One region of the Rhodovulum viride genome, then DNA from elsewhere that is predicted to be linked to it. Evidence: riboswitches for the same ligand, from Rfam matches in the RefSeq annotation. Region 1 holds a riboswitch; each other region holds the start of a gene.
What was found. A riboswitch is a leader RNA that binds a small molecule or an ion and turns the genes downstream of it on or off. The one in region 1 is predicted to bind cobalamin.
Positions count from the first base shown of each region.

Region 2: linked by a shared signal. The riboswitch ahead of BYZ73_RS03345 (hypothetical protein) and the one ahead of BYZ73_RS07205 (DUF4198 domain-containing protein) in region 1 are both predicted to bind cobalamin.
Region 3: linked by a shared signal. The riboswitch ahead of BYZ73_RS11505 (ribonucleoside triphosphate reductase) and the one ahead of BYZ73_RS07205 (DUF4198 domain-containing protein) in region 1 are both predicted to bind cobalamin.
Region 4: linked by a shared signal. The riboswitch ahead of BYZ73_RS02115 (TonB-dependent receptor plug domain-containing protein) and the one ahead of BYZ73_RS07205 (DUF4198 domain-containing protein) in region 1 are both predicted to bind cobalamin.

Region 1 covers NZ_MUAV01000006.1:191,161-195,641, reverse strand. The annotation lists gene cbiQ (cobalt ECF transporter T component CbiQ) at 1-439, opposite strand, end outside; gene BYZ73_RS07215 (cobalt ABC transporter permease) at 444-1,109, opposite strand; gene cbiM (cobalt transporter CbiM) at 1,106-1,723, opposite strand; gene BYZ73_RS07205 (DUF4198 domain-containing protein) at 1,734-2,528, opposite strand; cobalamin riboswitch at 2,666-2,875, opposite strand; gene cobO (cob(I)yrinic acid a,c-diamide adenosyltransferase) at 2,980-3,609, shown strand; gene BYZ73_RS07195 (cobyric acid synthase) at 3,755-4,481, shown strand, end outside.
Region 2 covers NZ_MUAV01000003.1:125,006-129,486, reverse strand. The annotation lists gene metH (methionine synthase) at 1-2,203, opposite strand, end outside; cobalamin riboswitch at 2,322-2,533, shown strand; gene BYZ73_RS03345 (hypothetical protein) at 2,565-2,933, shown strand; gene nikR (nickel-responsive transcriptional regulator NikR) at 2,956-3,420, opposite strand; gene BYZ73_RS03335 (ABC transporter substrate-binding protein) at 3,547-4,481, shown strand, end outside.
Region 3 covers NZ_MUAV01000012.1:5,142-9,622, reverse strand. The annotation lists gene BYZ73_RS11515 (anaerobic ribonucleoside-triphosphate reductase activating protein) at 1-82, opposite strand, end outside; partial or broken gene BYZ73_RS11505 (ribonucleoside triphosphate reductase) at 75-2,285, opposite strand; cobalamin riboswitch at 2,490-2,709, opposite strand; gene BYZ73_RS11500 (pseudoazurin) at 2,898-3,308, opposite strand; gene BYZ73_RS11495 (ABC transporter ATP-binding protein) at 3,320-4,081, opposite strand; gene BYZ73_RS11490 (FecCD family ABC transporter permease) at 4,078-4,481, opposite strand, start outside.
Region 4 covers NZ_MUAV01000002.1:152,042-156,522, forward strand. The annotation lists gene BYZ73_RS23685 (dynamin family protein) at 1-397, shown strand, start outside; gene BYZ73_RS02105 (hypothetical protein) at 541-972, shown strand; gene BYZ73_RS02110 (hypothetical protein) at 974-1,840, shown strand; cobalamin riboswitch at 1,837-2,038, shown strand; gene BYZ73_RS02115 (TonB-dependent receptor plug domain-containing protein) at 2,179-4,038, shown strand; gene BYZ73_RS02120 (ABC transporter substrate-binding protein) at 4,013-4,481, shown strand, end outside.

The DNA.
Region 1 (4,481 bases):
TCTCGGGCGTGCCCAGCCGGTGCAGCGCCTGCCCCATCACCGCCGGTTCCAGCGTGCCCGCCAGCGACAGCAGCGCCAGAACGACGGCATTGGCGGTCAAGAGGATCTCGGTCGAATGGACGATCCCCTCGCGCGAGGCGGCAAATCCCCAAAGCGTGAAGACCGGATCGCCGGGCGTGGTGAAGGGCAGCATGGCGATCAGCAGGAAGATGAACCCGTCCATCGCCGCCATCCGCCGCAGCGTCGGGCCGACCGCCCGCCCCGACAGCGCCATCAAGGCGATGGCAAGGATCAGCGCGGCCAGCAGCAGCGGCAGCCAGGAACAGGCGACGGTCACGCAGGCGAAGCCCGCCGCCCCGATCAACCGCGCGCGGGGATCGATCGCGTCGAGCGCGGCGCCCTCCGGCCCGGCGCGGTCCTGCATCAGGATGTCGGACATGCCCCTATCCCTTCAGACGCCGGCGCGCGGCGATGTAGAAGCCAAGCCCGAAGAGCCCCGCGATATAGCCGATCCCGCCCAGGATCGACTGCAGGTCGTTCCGTTCGCGATAGGCGGCGATCTCGCGCCGGAGCGGGCGCATCTCGTCGCGGACGATCCGTGCGATCTCGGCCTTGTCGGTGTCGCTCAGCCCCGGCGCGGCGACCAGCGGCACCGCCGCCAGCGCTCCGGAGGCTGCCCCGGCGGGCGCCCGATCCAGGGGGAAGGTCGACGGATTGCCCGCGCCGGTTTCGTCCCCCGCGCCAGGGGCGACGCCGGTTTCGGCGGCGGCCCGGGCGGCGGGGCTGTCGAGGATCGCGGCGACCTCATCGGCGCTCAGGGTGAATTCGGCGACATGGCCCGCGCCCAGATCGGCGCGGAAGACATGGGCGACGGCGGCGGTGGGGCGGTAGGTGAAGATGCCGTCGCCATCGGTCCGGGTCTCGCCCAGCCGGGTGCCCGCCGGGTCGAAGACCTCGACCAGGGCGTCGGCGGCCATGTCGCCATTCGAAAAGCCGATCTCGCCCTCGATCAGCGCACCATCGGCATAGGCCCCGCCGATCACCTTATGGGCCAGCGCAGGCAGCGGCGCCATCGCAAGCGCCAGGGTCAAAGCAAGGGGACGGATCATCGTTGGGGTCCTTGAACTGTCGCAAAGAGGTCGGGCTTCACCTGGGCGGCAAGATAGACGGCGGCGGCGGTCAAAAGGCCCTCGACCGCCATCACCGGGATATGGGCCAGAAAGACCAGCCGGGCGGCGGGCAGGAAGGCCGCGCCCGACAGCGCCAGCGCCAGACCGACGCCAAGCGCCGTCAGCGCGATGGCCAGCGCCCCGCCCATCCCGGCCCAAAGCGCGGCGATCCGGGGGGTGCCGCGCGCAAGACCCCGGCGGCAGAGATAATGCACGATCACTGCGGGCAGCGCGATGTTCAGGGTATTGACCCCCAGCACCGTCAGCCCGCCGAACCCGAAAAAGACCGCCTGCAGCAAGAGCCCCACGAACAGCGCCGGAAAGGCGGCCCAGCCAAGCACCAGCCCGGCCAGACCGTTCAGGATCAGGTGCACCGAGGACGGGCCGATGGGCACATGGATCAGCGAGGCCACGAAGAAGCTGGCCGAGAGCATCCCGGCAGCGGGGATCTTTTCCAGCGTCAGATCGCGCAATCCGCGCGCCACGCCCCCCGCCGCCAGCACCGCGCCGCCGATCACCACGGGCGCCGCCAGCGCCCCGTCCACGATATGCATGGGCCCGCCCCTATTTCAGATCGAAGGCGCGGATCCAGAGCACCGCATCCTGGCTGAGCTCCTTGCCCTCGAACGCGGTATCGGGGCCCACGCCCAGCGCGGCAAAGCCCCAATAGCCCGCCTTGGGCACGCCGAAAGTGAAATAGCCGTTCTCGTCCGACACGGCCACGATCGCGCCCCCCGGCAACGGCCCGGCGGTCGCGGGCTTGGGCGCGCCCGTGGCCATGTCGGGCTCGGCCGCCATGTATTCGATCTCGATCTCGGCGCCCGCGACAGGCTGGCCCGCCGACAGCACCCGCCCGGTGAAGGTCGAGCCCGCGATCACGTTATAGGGTTTGACCAGCGGCACGATCTCGGCCTTCAGCCCCTGCGGGCTGTCCCAGTCGGTCGGCATCTGGCCGCGATTGAGATAGGTCTTGGTGATCTGCTGGATGTAGATATCCTCGGAGTCCTCGTAATAGGGCGCGGGCACCGTCACCAGCACATAGTCGCCCATCCGCTTGACCGGCAGACTGCCATCCCAGGCGACGGCCTCGTTCAGCGGGCCGCGAAAGACGGTCTGGCTGAGCGTCGCGCGAAGGTCGATCTTCTCGCCGCGATGGATGGCGTAGAATTCCAGCGGTTCGCCCATGTCCATGACCGGGCCGCTTTCCTGCGGGTGCCAGAAGATCAGCTTGACCGGCACGTCGCCGGGCGCGTCGATCAGGCTTTCTTCGGTATAGGCCAGCTGGAAATGCGCGGCGGCCACCCCGGGAACGAGGGTCAGCGCCAGCGCGGCGGTTACGAGATTGCCGTGGAAGATCAAGGTCGTTGCCTTTCAACAGGGGCGGCCGGACAGGCCGCGGGTGAAAGGACGAGGGGATGAGAGGCTCGAACGGGTCGCAACGCGGCCGATCCGGGCCAGACGCGCACCCCGGCGTCCGGTGGAAACCGCCTCCCTTGCGGGGAAACGGGCGGCCGGCAGGTCTCCTGGCTTGCGGGTCTCAGCTTGGCTGGCCTTCCCGGGGGGTATCCCCAGTGGCGTTCTCAGCCGTGCTCGCCGCTTACAGTTGCGGGGGCAGCCGCGGACTTGCCCCTTGCGGGGGCGCACCGCGTTCCCTTTTCACGTCCGGACCCTCGGGGCCCGGGCGAACCGGTCACGGCTTCGTCATGGCAAGCGGCTCGGGACTTGTCAATCGGCACGACCGCCGCGCGGCCCGGGTTTGACGCCGCGCCCCCGCCCGCTAAGCTGTCCCCGACACGCGCAAGGAGCCCCCATGACCGACGAGACCGCCGATACCGTTGCCGACGACGCCCGCCATGCCGCCAAGATGGCCAGGAAGAAGGCCGCGCGCGACAAGATCATGGCCGGGAAATCCGGCGAGAAGGGGCTGATCCTCGTGCATACCGGCACCGGCAAGGGCAAGTCCTCCTCGGGCTTCGGGATGATCCTGCGCTGCATCGCCCATCAGATGCCCTGCGCCGTGGTCCAGTTCGTCAAGGGCGCCTGGGACACGGGCGAGCGGCGGCTTCTGACCTCGCATTTCGGCGATCTCTGCCAGTTCCATGCCATGGGCGAGGGCTTTACCTGGGAAACCCAGGACCGCGCCCGCGACATCGCCGCCGCAGAAAAGGGCTGGGAAAAGGCGAAAGAGTTGATCCGCGATCCCGCCATCCGCATGGTGCTGCTGGACGAGATCAACATCGCGCTGCGCTACGGCTATCTGGATGCCGACCGCGTGGTGGAGTTCCTCCAGGCCGAGAAGCCGCCCCTGACCCATGTCGTGCTGACAGGCCGCAACGCCCCCGAGGCGCTGATCGAGGCGGCCGATCTGGTCACCGAGATGACGCTGGTCAAGCACCCGTTCCGGTCGGGCATCAAGGGCCAGCCCGGCGTCGAGTTCTGAGCCGCGCTTGACATCCGGAAAGCCCCGTCCGACACCCCTGCCGAACGCCGCAGGAGCCCCGATGACATCCCACAGGACCCCGAGCCCGCCTTCCGACCTGCCCCCCGACGACGCCGCGCCGCCGATGCCCGAGATTTCGGTGCCGATGCTCGATCCTGCCCCGCCGCGCCGGGCGAAGGCGCTGATGTTCCAGGGCACCAGTTCGGACGTCGGCAAGAGCCTGCTGGTCGCCGGGCTCTGCCGCGCCTATGCGCGGCGGGGCGTGAAGGTGGCGCCCTTCAAGGCGCAGAACATGTCGAACAACGCCGCCGTTGCCGCCGACAGCGACCTGCCCCCCGGCCCCGACGGCGAAGCCCCGAGGGGCGAGATCGGCCGGGCCCAGGCGCTGCAGGCCCGGGCGGCGGGCCTGCCCCCCTCGATCCACATGAACCCGGTGCTGCTGAAACCCCAGGCCATGGTCGGCTCGCAGGTGGTGCTGCGGGGCCGCGCGCTCGGCAACTGGCCCGCGCGCCATTATCACGAACTCAAGCCGAAGCTCCTGCCCGCGGTGATGGACAGCTTCAACCGCATCGCCGCCGAGGCCGATCTGGTGCTGGTCGAGGGCGCGGGCTCGGGAACCGAGACCTATCTGCGCAAGAGCGACATCGCCAACATGCGCTTTGCCGAGGCCGCCGACCTGCCGGTGGTGCTGGTCACCGATAACGACCGGGGCGGCGCGATGGCCGCTGTCGTGGGGTCCTGGCTGCTGCATACCGAACCCGAGCGGGCGCGCGTCGCGGGCTTTCTGGTGAACAAGTTCCGCGGCTATTTCTCGCTTTACGACCCGGCCTGCCGCAGCATCGCCGAGATCACGGGCTGGCCGCTTCTGGGGG
Region 2 (4,481 bases), on a different contig from region 1:
CCGACTTGACCACCTGCGGCAGGAACATCTTGCCCGCCCCGAAAAGATCGCCCACCACGTTCATCCCCGCCATTAGCGGGCCCTCGATGACATGCAGAGGCCGCGCGGCCGCCAGCCGGGCCTCTTCGGTATCGGCCTCGATGAATTCGGTGATGCCGTTGACCAGCGCATGTTCCAGCCGCTTCCCGACCGGCAGCTCGCGCCAGGACATGTCCTTTTCGCGGCCCTGCGACCCGCCCTGCCCGCGGTATTTTTCGGCGATCTCCAGCATCCGCTCGGTCGCGTCGGCACGGCGGTTCAGGACAACGTCCTCGCAGGCCTCGCGCAGCGTGGGCTCGATCTGGTCGTAGACGGCAAGCTGGCCCGCATTGACGATGCCCATGTCCATGCCGGCCTGGATGGCGTGATACAGGAAGACCGCATGCATCGCCTCGCGCACGGGTTCGTTGCCGCGGAAGCTGAAGGACAGGTTCGACACGCCGCCCGAGACATGCACATGCGCGCACTCGGCCGTGATCCGCCGCGTGGCCTCGATGAAATCGACGCCGTAATTGTCATGCTCCTCGATGCCGGTCGCGACGGCGAAGACGTTCGGGTCGAAGATGATGTCCTCGGGCGGGAAGCCGACCTCCTCGGTCAGAAGCCTGTAGGCACGGGCGCAGATTTCGACCTTGCGATCCTCGGTGTCGGCCTGGCCCTTCTCGTCGAAGGCCATCACGATCACCGCCGCGCCGTAAGCCCGGCACAGCCGCGCATGGTGCAGGAAGGCCTCTTCGCCCTCCTTCATCGAGATCGAGTTGACGACCGGCTTGCCCTGCACGCATTTCAGGCCCGCCTCGATCACCTCCCACTTGGAGCTGTCGATCATCACCGGCACGCGGGCGATGTCGGGCTCGGCCGCGACGAGGTTCAGGAAGTCGATCATCGCCTGTTTGCTGTCGATCAGGCCCTCGTCCATGTTGACGTCGATGATCTGGGCGCCGTTCTCGACCTGATCGCGCGCGACATCCAGAGCGGTGGCGTAGTCCTGTTCCTTGATCAGCTTGCGGAACCGGGCCGAGCCGGTGACGTTCGTCCGCTCGCCCACATTCACGAAGGGGATGTCGTCGGTCAGGGTGAAGGGTTCGAGCCCCGAGAGCCGCATCTTCGGCGCGATCTCTGGGATTTTGCGAGGGGCATGGCCCCGAACCGCCTTTGCCACCGCCGCGATATGGTCATAGGTCGACCCGCAGCAGCCGCCGACGATATTGACCAGCCCGTCCTTCGCAAAGCCCGCGACCAGCGCCGCCATCTCATCGGGTGTCTGGTCGTAGTCGCCCATCTCGTTCGGGAGCCCGGCATTGGGATAGGCGCAGATCAGCGTGTCGGCCACGGCCGAAAGCTCGGCCAGGTGCGGGCGCATCGCATCGGCCCCCAGCGCGCAGTTCAGCCCGATGGTCAGCGGCCGGGCATGGCGCACCGAATGCCAGAAGGCCGTGGGCGTCTGGCCCGACAGCGTCCGCCCCGACAGGTCGGTGATGGTGCCCGAGATCATGACGGGCAGGCGCAGGCCCTGTTCGGCAAAGACCTCCTCGCAGGCGAAGATCGCGGCCTTGGCGTTCAGCGTGTCGAAGATCGTCTCGATCAGAACCAGGTCGATGCCGCCCGCGATCAGCCCGTGCAGCTGTTCGGCATAGGCGATCCGCAGGTCGTCGAAAGTCACGGCCCGGTAGCCCGGGTTGTTCACGTCGGGACTGATCGAGGCGGTGCGGTTCGTCGGTCCCAGCGCGCCCGCGACGAAGCGATGCCGCCCGTCCTCGGCCTCGGCCCGGTCCATCGCCTTGCGGGCCAGCCGCGCACCCGCCTCGTTCAGCGCGAAGACCTTGTCTTCCAGCCCGTAATCGGCCTGGGCGATGGCGGTCGAGGAAAAGGTATTGGTCTCGACGATATCGGCGCCAACCATCGCATAGCGGTAGTGGATCTCTTCGATCACGTCGGGATTCGTCAGGTTCAGAAGGTCGTTGTTGCCCTTCTGCGGCTTGTCGCCGTGCAGATGACAGGCGCAGCCGCCGCCAGAACCGGTGAAATCGTCCTCGGTCAGGCCGAGCTTCTGGATCTGGGTGCCCATCGCCCCGTCCAGCACCAGGATCCGCTCGGCGGCGGCGGTGCGAAGGGTCTCGAAGACAGGCGAATGGCGGGCGGGGCGGGGCGCGGATTGGGTCATGGACGGCAGATATGGCCTTCGGCCGCGCCTGTCCAATTCATGTTTGTCAGGATCTTTATGAGCCCGGCTCACATTCACGGCCGATATTCTGCGCCATTGACAGCCGCCCGCCCGGCCGGGTAGCGCTTGTGGCGATGGTTCCCGCAGGCCTTGCCGGCCGCGCGGGTGAAAAGGGAACGCGGTCCGCCGGAACCTCCGGCAAATCCGCGGCTGCCCCCGCAACTGTAGGCGGAGAGCCCCCCGAGACGGCCACTGGACCGAACGGTCCGGGAAGGGTCGGGGCGGCGATGACCCGCAAGCCAGGAGACCTGCCATCCAAGCGTGTGAACCCGGGCGGGGTGCCCCGGCAAGGAGATCCGCGATGGATGACATCAGGGGCCGGCGCGGCCCGGTTTTTCGTGACGAGGTTCCGGGCGGGGCCGGTCTGCCGGCGATGCTGGAGATGGTGCTGATGCGGCTTGCCGCCTGCCCCCAGACGGGGCCGCGGGCGCGCGAGCTGGGCCAGCTTGGCTTCATGCAATGGCTGGGCAGCCTGCCCGGCCGGGCCGATCTGCCCGCCGCCGCCCGCGCCGCCGAGGCGCAGGCGGCACCGGGTCCGGCCACGGCCGCGCTGGACGAGTTCCGCCGCCTGCTGGTGCAGATCCGCGCGATGCCGCCCCGGCCGCTGGATCTGGCCCTGCCCCGCCCATGCCGCCGGGGCGGCGCCCGGGCGCGGCGGCTCAGGCTTTAGCCCGGACCCTTCGCGGACAGGGTCAGAATCGGTCCAGCACCCGCAGGTGATCGTGGGTATGCGCCCGCTCGCCATGCAGGTGGAACTCGACCTCGGTCCGCACCGGGATCAGAACGGTCTGGCCGTGCCGCACGCCGCGCTGCAGGAACAGGCTGTTGGCATAGGCCTGGACCGAGCCCACCGTGCCCCGCATCACTGCCACCTCGACCGCCGCGTGATGGTCAAGCGGCACCGACAGCGCCGCGATGGCCGCGTCATGGTGCTGCTGGCGGCTTTCTGGCACCAGCCGCCCCAGATCGCGCTGCGCGGGGTCCATGGCATAGGTCACGACGCCCACGCATTCGGCGGTCTCGGGCGCGTCCTGGTCAAGCCCCCGGCGGATCAGGTCGCGCAGCGCCTCGGACCGGTTCGACGCGCCAGACCGGTCCATGAAGGCGTCGAGCGCCTCCAGCAGGTCGTCTTCGATGGTGATCGTGATGCGCTGCATGGGCCCCTCCCGCTTTGCGGCGACTTTGCCTCCGGAGCGCGGGGCAAACAAGGCACAGAACCGCGCTTGGCATTCCCGCCGCGCCGGGCGTATGAAGATGGGAGGCATAAATCATACCGAGTCCTCATGCGCCCTCTGTCCTTCCTGGCCCTTGCCGTTTCGCTGAGTCTGCCGCTGGCTGTCGAGGCCGCCCCGCCGCTGGTGCTGGCGGTGGGCGGCGAACCCGAGACCGGTTTCGACCCGATCATGGGCTGGGGCCGCTACGGGAATCCGCTGTTTCAGGCAACGCTGCTCAGGCGCGCGGCCGACCTGTCGCTGGCGGGCGATCTGGCGACCGGCTGGTCGCTGTCGGACGACCGTCTGACCTGGACCGTCACGCTTCGCGACGATGCGCGGTTTTCGGACGGAACGCCCCTGACCGCCGAGGACGTGGCCTTCACCTTCAACGCCGCGCGCGACGGCGACGGGCTGACGGATCTCAAGGTGCTGAAGGAGGCCCGCGCTACCGGCCCGCTGACGGTCGAGCTGGAACTCCGCCACCCGCAGATCACCTTCACCGGAGATCTGGCGACGCTGGGGATCGTGCCAAAGGCATCCTACGGGCCGGATTACGCCCGCCACCCGGTCGGCGCCGGGCCGTTCCGCCTGGTCGAATGGCGCGAGGGCGAACAGCTGATCGTCGCGCCGAACCCCTATTGGCACGGCCCCGACATCCCGTTTCCGCGCGTGACCTTCGTCTTCGGGGCCGAGGCGACGGGGCTGGCGCTGGCGCGTACCGGCGCGGCGCAGATCGTCGCCGTGCCCCCGGCCGAGGCCGATGCCGCGCCAGAGGGGATGCAGGTGCTGCATGTGCCAAGCGTCGACAATCGCGGGGTGATGTTCCCGATGCGGCCCGCGGGCGGCCGGACCGCCGAGGGCGTGCCGATCGGCAACGATGTCACCGCCGACCGCGCCATCCGGGTGGCGGTCGATCAGGCGGTGGACCGGACCGCGCTGCTGGCGCTGGCGGTCAACGGCCATGGCGCCCCCGCCCATGGCCCGGCCGACGGTTTGCCCTGGGA
Region 3 (4,481 bases), on a different contig from region 1:
GACAGAAGACCGTCGCCACCAGCTCGCCCGGCCAGTCGACCGTCGAATGCCGAACGAACCCCGCAACCGCGATCTCAGCCAAGCCGCGCCGCCGTCTCGTCGAAATAGACCCGCTCGGCGGCCTCGCCCTTCTTGCCGGTGTTGAAGGACGCCATCGGGCGGTGATAGCCCATCACCCGGGTCCAGACCTCGCAGCGCGTGCGCTCCTCGTCCGTCAGGACGATTTCGGCATCGCGGGCGGTCATGGTCTTGTCGATCAGGGTCATCGGATAACTCCTTCAGCTGGCTTTCGCGCGCTTCGCCGCGATCAGCTCGGCGTCGCATTTGGGGCAGAATTCGTGCTCGCCCGCGAGATACCCGTGTTTGGGGCAGATCGAGAAGGTGGGCGTCACGGTGATATAGGGCAGGCGGAAGGACGACAGCGCCCGGCGGACCAGCTTCTTGCAGGCCTCGGCCGAAGAGATCCGCTCGCCCATGTAAAGATGCAGGACCGTGCCGCCGGTATAGCGCGCCTGCAGCGGCTCCTGATGTTCCAGCGCCTCGAACGGGTCGGACGTATACCCGACCGGAAGCTGGGTCGAGTTGGTGTAATAGGGCTGGTCCTCGGTGCCCGCCTGCAGGATGCCGGGGAAACGTTTGCGGTCCTCGCGGGCAAAGCGGTAGGTCGTGCCCTCGGCGGGCGTGGCCTCGAGGTTGTACATGTGCCCGGTCTCTTCCTGGAACTCGACCATCCGGGCGCGCAGGTGATCCATCAGCCTGACGGCAAGCGCCTGGCCCGCCTCGGTCGCGATGGTCTCGCGATCATCGGTGAAGTTCCGGATCATCTCGTTCACGCCATTCACGCCCAGCGTCGAGAAATGGTTCCTGAGCGTTCCGAGATAGCGCTTGGTGTAAGGGAAAAGCCCCGCCTCGATATGGCGCTCGATCACCTTGCGCTTGAGTTCCAGACTGGTCTTCGCGATCCCCGCCAGCCGGTCGAGCGCGGCCAGCAGCCCCGCCTCGTCGCCCTTGTGCAGATAGCCCAGCCGGGCGCAGTTGATGGTGACGACACCAAGCGACCCGGTCTGCTCGGCCGACCCGAAAAGCCCGTTGCCGCGTTTCAAGAGTTCGGTCAGGTCCAGCTGCAACCGGCAGCACATGGACCGGACCATGTGCGGCTCCAGTTCCGAGTTCACGAAGTTCTGGAAATAGGGCAGCCCGTATTTCGCTGTCATCTCGAAGAGATAGCCAGCATTCTCGCTGTCCCAGGGGAAATCGGGCGTGATGTTGTAGGTCGGGATCGGGAAGGTGAAGACCCGGCCACGGGCGTCGCCCTCGGTCATCACCTCCATGTAGGCGCGGTTGATGAGGTCCATCTCGGCCTGCAACGCGCCATAGGTGAAATCGACCTCGCGCCCGCCGACGATCGGCACCTGGTCCGCCAGATCGGCGGGACAGGTCCAGTCGAAGGTGAGGTTCGTGAAGGGTGTCTGGGTGCCCCAGCGCGAGGGGACGTTGAGGTTGTAGATGAATTCCTGCATCGCTTGCCGCACGGCGGCATAGTCCAGCCCGTCGAGCCGCACATAGGGCGCGAGATAGGTGTCGAAGGAACTGAAGGCCTGCGCACCGGCCCATTCGTTCTGCAGCGTGCCGAGGAAATTGACGATCTGGCCCAACGCGCTGGTCAGATGCATCGGCGGGGCGGATTCGATGGTGCCGGGCACCCCGTTCAGCCCCTCGCGCAAGAGCGTCCGCAGCGACCAGCCCGCGCAATAGCCCGCGAACATGTCGAGATCGTGGATATGGACATCGCCCTCGCGATGGGCCCGGCCGACTTCCGGCGGGTAGATATGGCTCAGCCAGTAATTGGCCGTCACCTTGCCCGAGGTGTTCAGGATCATGCCGCCCAGCGAATAGCCCTGGTTCGCGTTGGCGTTCACCCGCCAGTCGGACCGGTCGAGATATTCGTTGATCGAGCTTTCCACATCGACCAGCACCCGCCGGTCCTCGCGCAGCCGCGCATGCTGGTCGCGATAGACCGCATAGGCGCGCACCGTCACCATCCGGTTGGCGCCGATCAGCGCCTGTTCGACCGCATCCTGGATCTCTTCGACGCCGGGCGCGCCGCCCGCATGGCGGAAGCTCAGGACCCGCACCACCCGATCGGTCAGGCGCGCGGCCTCCTCGGCGCCGAACTCGCCGGTGGCCTCGCCCGCGCGGGCGACGGCCCGCGCGATGCGGCCGCTGTCGAAGGGAACCACCTGCCCGTCGCGGGTCACGACGGATTGGGGGAGAAGAGCGGTCATCGCATCACCTGTCTGCATCATCGGGACGTCCGGTCCTTTTCGTCTGCAGGGGCGGTCGCGTCGGTGCCGGTCTGAAATAGACGGTGATGGTCATGTCTCGCCCCATTGTCTGCCGTTTCCTGTCGGACCTTGGGACACGAGAGCCATGGCGACGGACCTGCCCGCCGCGGATCGCAAACGCACCCCGAGGCCCTCCGCCTCTGGTTGTTGCCGTCCGTCATGGCAGGTCTCCTGGCTTGCGGGTCGACACTCGGCTGGCCTTCCCGGGCCCCGGTCTTTCGACGGGTGGACCCAGTGGCGTCGTCAGCTTCGCTCGCCGCTCACAGTTGCGGGGGCAGCGCCGGATTTGACCCAGACGGGTCTGCACCGGCTTCCCTCTTTCGTCCCCGGATCGCCCCGGGAAACCATGACGGCGCCACCATCTATCGATCTTTGTCAGATGTCAACATGTGGTGGTCCTGGACTGCAAATTAACCACTTGTTGCGTGCGGGGCAGCATGCACGGGCGCCCAAAAGCCCATCCGCGGTGATGCCCCGGGGCGTGGTGAAGCTGGCGGTGGCCATTGGGTCTCGGTGTGAATTCGGGGGGCGCCCCCGACCTGAACCCGGGCCCTATCGGCCGAGCAGGTCCGACATCCGCTCTCTGGCGCGATCCGGCAGACCATCCGGAAGAGGCGCCGCCCCGTCGACCTCTCCCACATCGACGATCATCACCATGCCCATGGCATAGTGCGGCGAGCACTTGATGCCGTAGCGCCCCTCGACCTCGAAGATCACCGCGATCTCTTCGTCGATCTGGCCGATGAAGCGATCCGCACCCTCTGGCAGCATCTCGGGGATGGAGGCCGCGTTGTGGCCACGCTGCGCGGGAAGGAAGCGCACGGTATCGCCGGGTGCGATCTCGAGATAGGCGGGCTCGTAGATCATGGCGCCGGTCTCGCCGCGGGTCAGCATTCTGACGTCATGGGTCTCGGCGTGTCCCGCAACGGGAACCAGGGCAAGCAGGCCGACGAACAGGCGCATGGGGCGATCCTTTAGAGGGCATGAGAGAAGTGAAGGCGTGGCGATCCGTCCGGAGCGGCATGGCGCGTCGCGGCGACGCCGAAGACCTCGGCCAGAAGATCCTCGTTCAGCACGTCGCGGGGCAGACCCGTCGCGACAAGCCTGCCCCCGGACAGCACGCCGATCCGGTCGCAGGCCGTGGCCTGGTTCAGATCGTGCAGCGCGATGACACGGGTGATGGGCAGTGCCCGGACCAGCGCCATGAGCGAGAGCTGATGCCGGATATCGAGATGGTTGGTCGGCTCGTCGAGGAGCAGGAGCCTTGGATCCTGCGCGAGGGCGCGCGCGATGTGGACGCGCTGGCGTTCGCCACCCGAGAGGGTATGCCAGAGACGACCGGCGAAGGCGGTCATCTCCACGGCCGTCAGAGCGGCCTCGACCGCGGTCTCATCGGAACGCCCCCATCCCCGCAGGGCAGAGAGGTAGGGGATGCGCCCCAGGTCCACCGCTTGCCGAACGGTCAGACGGTCCGTCGTATCGGCCTGTTGTTGGACGAAGGCGATGCGCCGCGCGCGGTGCCGGGCGGGCATCCGCGCAAGATCTGCATCCTCCACCAGAATGCCGCCCGAGGTCGGACGCTGCAGCCCCGCGAGACAGCGCATCAGCGTGGATTTGCCCGATCCGTTGGGGCCGACAAGGCCGAAGAGTTCCCCGCGTTCGATGCGGACCGAAATATCCTCCAGCAATGGCGCGCGGTGGATCCTGGCCGACAGGTGCCGCAGCTCGACCTTCATTTGCGCGCTCCGTGCACGAGGATCAGCGCGAAGGCGGGGGCGCCCACAAGCGCGGTCACCACCCCTATGGGCAGAACCTGGCCCGGGACGAGACTGCGGCTGATCACGTCGGCAGCGACCAGAAACACCGCCCCGGCCAGCGCCGAGGCAGGCACCAGCCGGTCGTGACGGGCGCCCACGAGAAACCGCATGGCATGGGGCACGACGAGGCCGACAAACCCGATGGCACCCACTTTCGACACGAGCACCCCGACCATGACGGCGGTCGCGGCGATGAGGCTGCCGCGCAGCGCCGGGACGTTGATCCCCAGAGAGGCGGCCCCGTCTGCCCCGAAGGTGAAGGCGTCAAGCCCGCGCCGGTGCCACAGGCAGAGGGCGACGCCCGCAACAGAGACGGCCA
Region 4 (4,481 bases), on a different contig from region 1:
GGGCGAAACGAGCCTTTTGCTGCTGACCCGGTTCGACAAGCTGGTGACCGAGCGCGATCGCGCCCGGGTGCTGCGCCGGGTGCGGCGCGAAACCGAAGGGCTTTTTGCCGACATCTGCCCGATCGCCCTGACAGACGCGCTGGACGCACGCGATAACCCGGCGCGCTGGGCTGCCAGCGGCGCCGACGGGTTTGGCCATGCGCTGCGGCAGGTGCTGCGGCTGCTGGGCGCAACGGCGAACGACCGGGACGCGCCGGTCCTGCTGGACCCGGACTGGCGCGTCGGCGGGGCTGGCATGCCCGTGCGTCCGCGGCGGGTACAGATCGACGAAAGCCGCACCCGGAGCCCGCGGCCCCTGCGCGCACAACGGCCCGGCGCAGCCCCCCCGCCGGCCTGACGCCGGCCTGACCAGACGTCCGGTCCATAGCAAGGCGTGTAAGCCCGCTAAGGTCCATTCCGTTGCACCCCCTTGGCACGCGACGCGCGCTTGTGCGCTATTGCCAGTGGCCGCCGCCGGAAATTCGGATAAACTCGGGCACGATGCCGCTGACCATCACCATTCAGGCGCTGCGACGCGCGATTCCCGATTGCCGGGTGATCGCATTCGTCGACTTGTCGGCGCGGCTGGTGCTGCGGGCCGAGGCCGAGCATCCTCAGCCGCAGGAATTCTACGATGCGCTTTGTCTTCGCGGCGCCCTGCTTCTGGGCGGGCAGGCCGCCGCCGCCTCGACCGAAGTGTTCGGGACCGATCAGGCGCCCCCCGAGGCGGTACTGCTGCACGGGGGCCGGTTCGAGCTTTTCGTGCGGGCGCCGCGCGACCCGGACGAGGCACTTTGCGCGGTGATCGGAGGCGAGGCCGATATCGCGGCCGCGCTTGCCGCCATGCGCGCCACCATGGCCGAAATCGTCGAGATCGTCGATGCCGCGCCCCCGGCCACCGCGGCTGGCGGGTCGCAGGAGCGGGGCCGCTGAGATGGCCGGGCTCGAGCGTCTCAACGCCGCGCTGGCCAAGCTGAGGGGCGCCGAGGCCGCCGCCGAACGCACGGTGCCCGGGGGCGTGGACGGGATCGTCGAGGTGCCGCTGACCGAGATTTCGGAAACGATCCTGCCGCGCGAAATGACCATCGGCGACGGGGCGGGACAGGAAATCCGGCTGCTGGCGGCCCGTCGGCGCCTGTTGCGGGTGGGCCGCACGGGGCCGGTCACACCGGACGCGACGCCGATCCCGGCCGAGCCGCCAGAGGCCACCGGCGATCCCGCCGAGCCGCTGATTGCCGCCTTTCACGGCCGGGTTCGCCCCTTCGTCGCCAAGGCGGCCGAGCTGTCGGTCGCCGCGAGCCGCCCTCCCTACCGGGTCGATCCGACCGAAGCGGGATGTTCGGTCGAGGCGCTGCGCGCGGCCGCAGACCGCGACTGGACCGCGCCTGCGGCCAGCGCCCCCACGCCCGAGACCCGTCCTGACCCGGCCGGAGAGACCGTCACCCCGCCGCCCGATCCGGTCGGCACCTGTCTTGCCCGGGCAACGGCCGGGCTGCGGCTGCGCGAGGGCCAGATCGTCGCGATGCAGGGCGATGCCGAATTTGCCCACCGGCTGACCGGGTTCACCGGGCTCGGGCTCGGCGCGATGACCAAGGCCGCAGGAGACGGCCCCGGGACCACCTGCGCGATCTTGCGCGCGCCCGCGCCGCTGAACCTTCTGCTGGTGCGGGTCGCCCACGGCCGGGACGCCGCGCTTTTCCTGACCCCGACCGACGAGCTTCCCGCGATCCTCGCCCTCTGCCGCCCGACCGGACCGGCCGCAAGGAGTGCGCCGCTTGACAGGGCCGGGAGCCCGGATTAACGGACAATTGTCTTGGTTCGCCCGGAAACGGGCGATGAAAAGGGAACGCGGTGCGGCCTTCGTCGGCTCAATTCCGCGGCTGCCCCCGCAACTGTAAGCGGCGAGCGCGGCTGATCGTGCCACTGGGGGTCCTCCCCGGGAAGGCCAGCCAAGCGAGGACCCGCAAGCCAGGAGACCTGCCAGGACGATCACCCAGCCTGTCCGCGGGGCGCGGCGCAGGCGGCGGTCCATCCGCAGTGGTGACGCATCACCGTCTGCGGGAGGCATGTCTTTCCAAGGACCCCACGACAGGACGGACCGCCCGCCGCGGCGGTTCCCGAGACCGGAACGGAACCGACATGACCAGACCCACCCTTTGCCTCACGCTCGGCCTCGCCGCGCTGAGCCCCCTGTCCGCCCTGGCGCAGGAGGCCCGGTCCAGCCTGATGCTGGACGAGATCACCGCCAGCGCCAGCCTCACGCCCATCGCCACCAACCGGACCGGCGCGACGGTCGAGACGCTCGAGAGCAGCGAGATCGCCGCAGGCGGTCAGAATCTGGGCCAGACCCTTGCCACCCTGCCGGGCGTGTCGATCACGCAGAATGGCGGGCTCGGGCAGACCGCCACGCTTCGGATTCGCGGGCTTGGAAACGGCTATATCGCGACCCGGATCGACGGGATGGGCTTTGCCGATCCCTCGGGCACCCCCGCCGCGCTCGACTTCGGCACCCTGACCGCCGGACTGCTCTCCAGGATCGAAGTGCTGAAGGGCTCGCAATCCGCGCTTTTCGGCGCGAATGCCATCGCGGGCGTTGTCGACATCACCACATGGAGACCGGAAAAACTGGGCTTTTCGGGGCGCGCCACGGTCGAAACTGGCACCTATGGCAGCTACTCTGCCGGTCTGAGCCTTGGCCAGAAGACCGAACGCGGCGAAATCTCGGCCACGATCTCGCATGTCGAAACCGACGGCTTCTCGACCCTGTCGGGCAATGACGAAGCGGACGGCTTTGACGAAGATTCGGTCTCGCTCAATGCCGCCTACGATCTGACCGACACCCTTCGGCTGGGCTTCTCGGGATTCTATTCCGACGGAAACTCGGACTATGACAGCGACGTTACCGACACGAACCCGATCACCCGATCGGAGGCGACGCGAAAAGGCCTGCGCGCCTTCGCCCAATTCGCGATCGGAACGGTCGACAACGAACTGTCGCTGGCGCGCACGCAGACCGAGCGCAGCTACCGTTCGAGTTTCGGGACGTCCCTTTATGATGGCACCAGCCGGGCCGCCAGCTACCTCGGAACGGCCTCTCTGGCGGCCGGGACCGACCTGTCCTTCGGCGCCGACTGGAAGCAGGACGAGGCCACGCTTGACGGCGAGACCTATTCGGTCATCAACCGCGCGCTCTTTGCAGAGCTTCGCCAGGCCGCGACCGACGACATCGATCTGTCGCTTTCGCTGCGCTACGATGATTATTCAAGCTTTGACGATCAGGTGACCGGCCGCGCCGCGCTGGCCTGGCGGCTCCAGCCCGACCTGATCTTCCGCACCTCTCTGGGCACCGGCTATCGCGTCCCCGCGCTTTACGAACTTTACGGCACCATTACCGGCGACACGGTCGGCAACCCGGACCTCAACCCCGAAACCAGCACCAGCTTCGACATCGGGCTTGAAAAACGGCTGTCGGGCGACGGGTTCCTGAAGGCCACCGCCTTCTTTGCGGAAATCGATGACAAGATCGACTATGGCGCGGCCGACCCCGCCATCTGCAGCTATGCCTGGGGCTGCTACCGCCAGCTTGACGGAACCACCCGCAGCCAGGGCCTGGAACTGTCCGGCCGCTACGACATGACCCCTGCGACCGCGCTTTACGGCAGCTACACCTATACCGACGTGCGCTGGAAAGGCGACCGGCTCGACCGCGTCCCGCTCCACGATCTCCTGCTGGGCGTCAGCAGCGAGGTGACGTCGCGGCTCACGGCCGATGTCTCGTACCAATATGTGGCCGGGCGCCTCGACCCTTACGGTTCTCTGCCCGATGCCGGGCTTGCCGCAGCCCAGGTCACCTACGCGCTGGGCAACGGCACCGAGGCCTATGCAAGGGTCGAAAACCTCTTCGACGAGGAGTTCTACTCGGCCGTCGCCTATGGCGGCACCTATCACTACAACACCACGGGCCGGGCGCTCTATGTGGGTCTGCGTGCCTCCTTCTAGCGCGATCCGGCTCGCCGCGGCCCTCGCCCTTGCCGGGGCCGCGGTGCTGGCAGACCCGCCCGCGCGGGTCGTGTCGATGAACCTCTGCACCGACCAGCTTGCCATGCTGGTCGCGGCCCCGGGGCAGCTCGTCTCGATCAGCGAGCTTGCCTCGAACCCGATGAACTCGGCCATGCCCGAGGCCGCCCGCGCCTACCCCGCCAATACCGGCGGCGCCGAGGAAATCTTCCTGACGCGCCCCGATCTGGTGCTGGCCGGCACCTATTCGAACCCCGCGACCCTCGCCATGCTGGAACGTCTCGGCATCCGCGTCGCGCGGATCGGCCTGACGACGCGGCTTGCCGAGGTCCCCGAGCGGCTGCGCCAGACCGGCCGGCTTCTGGGCCGCGAGGCCCGAGCCGAGGCGCTTGCCCGCACCTTCGAGCGGGACCTCGCCCGGCTCT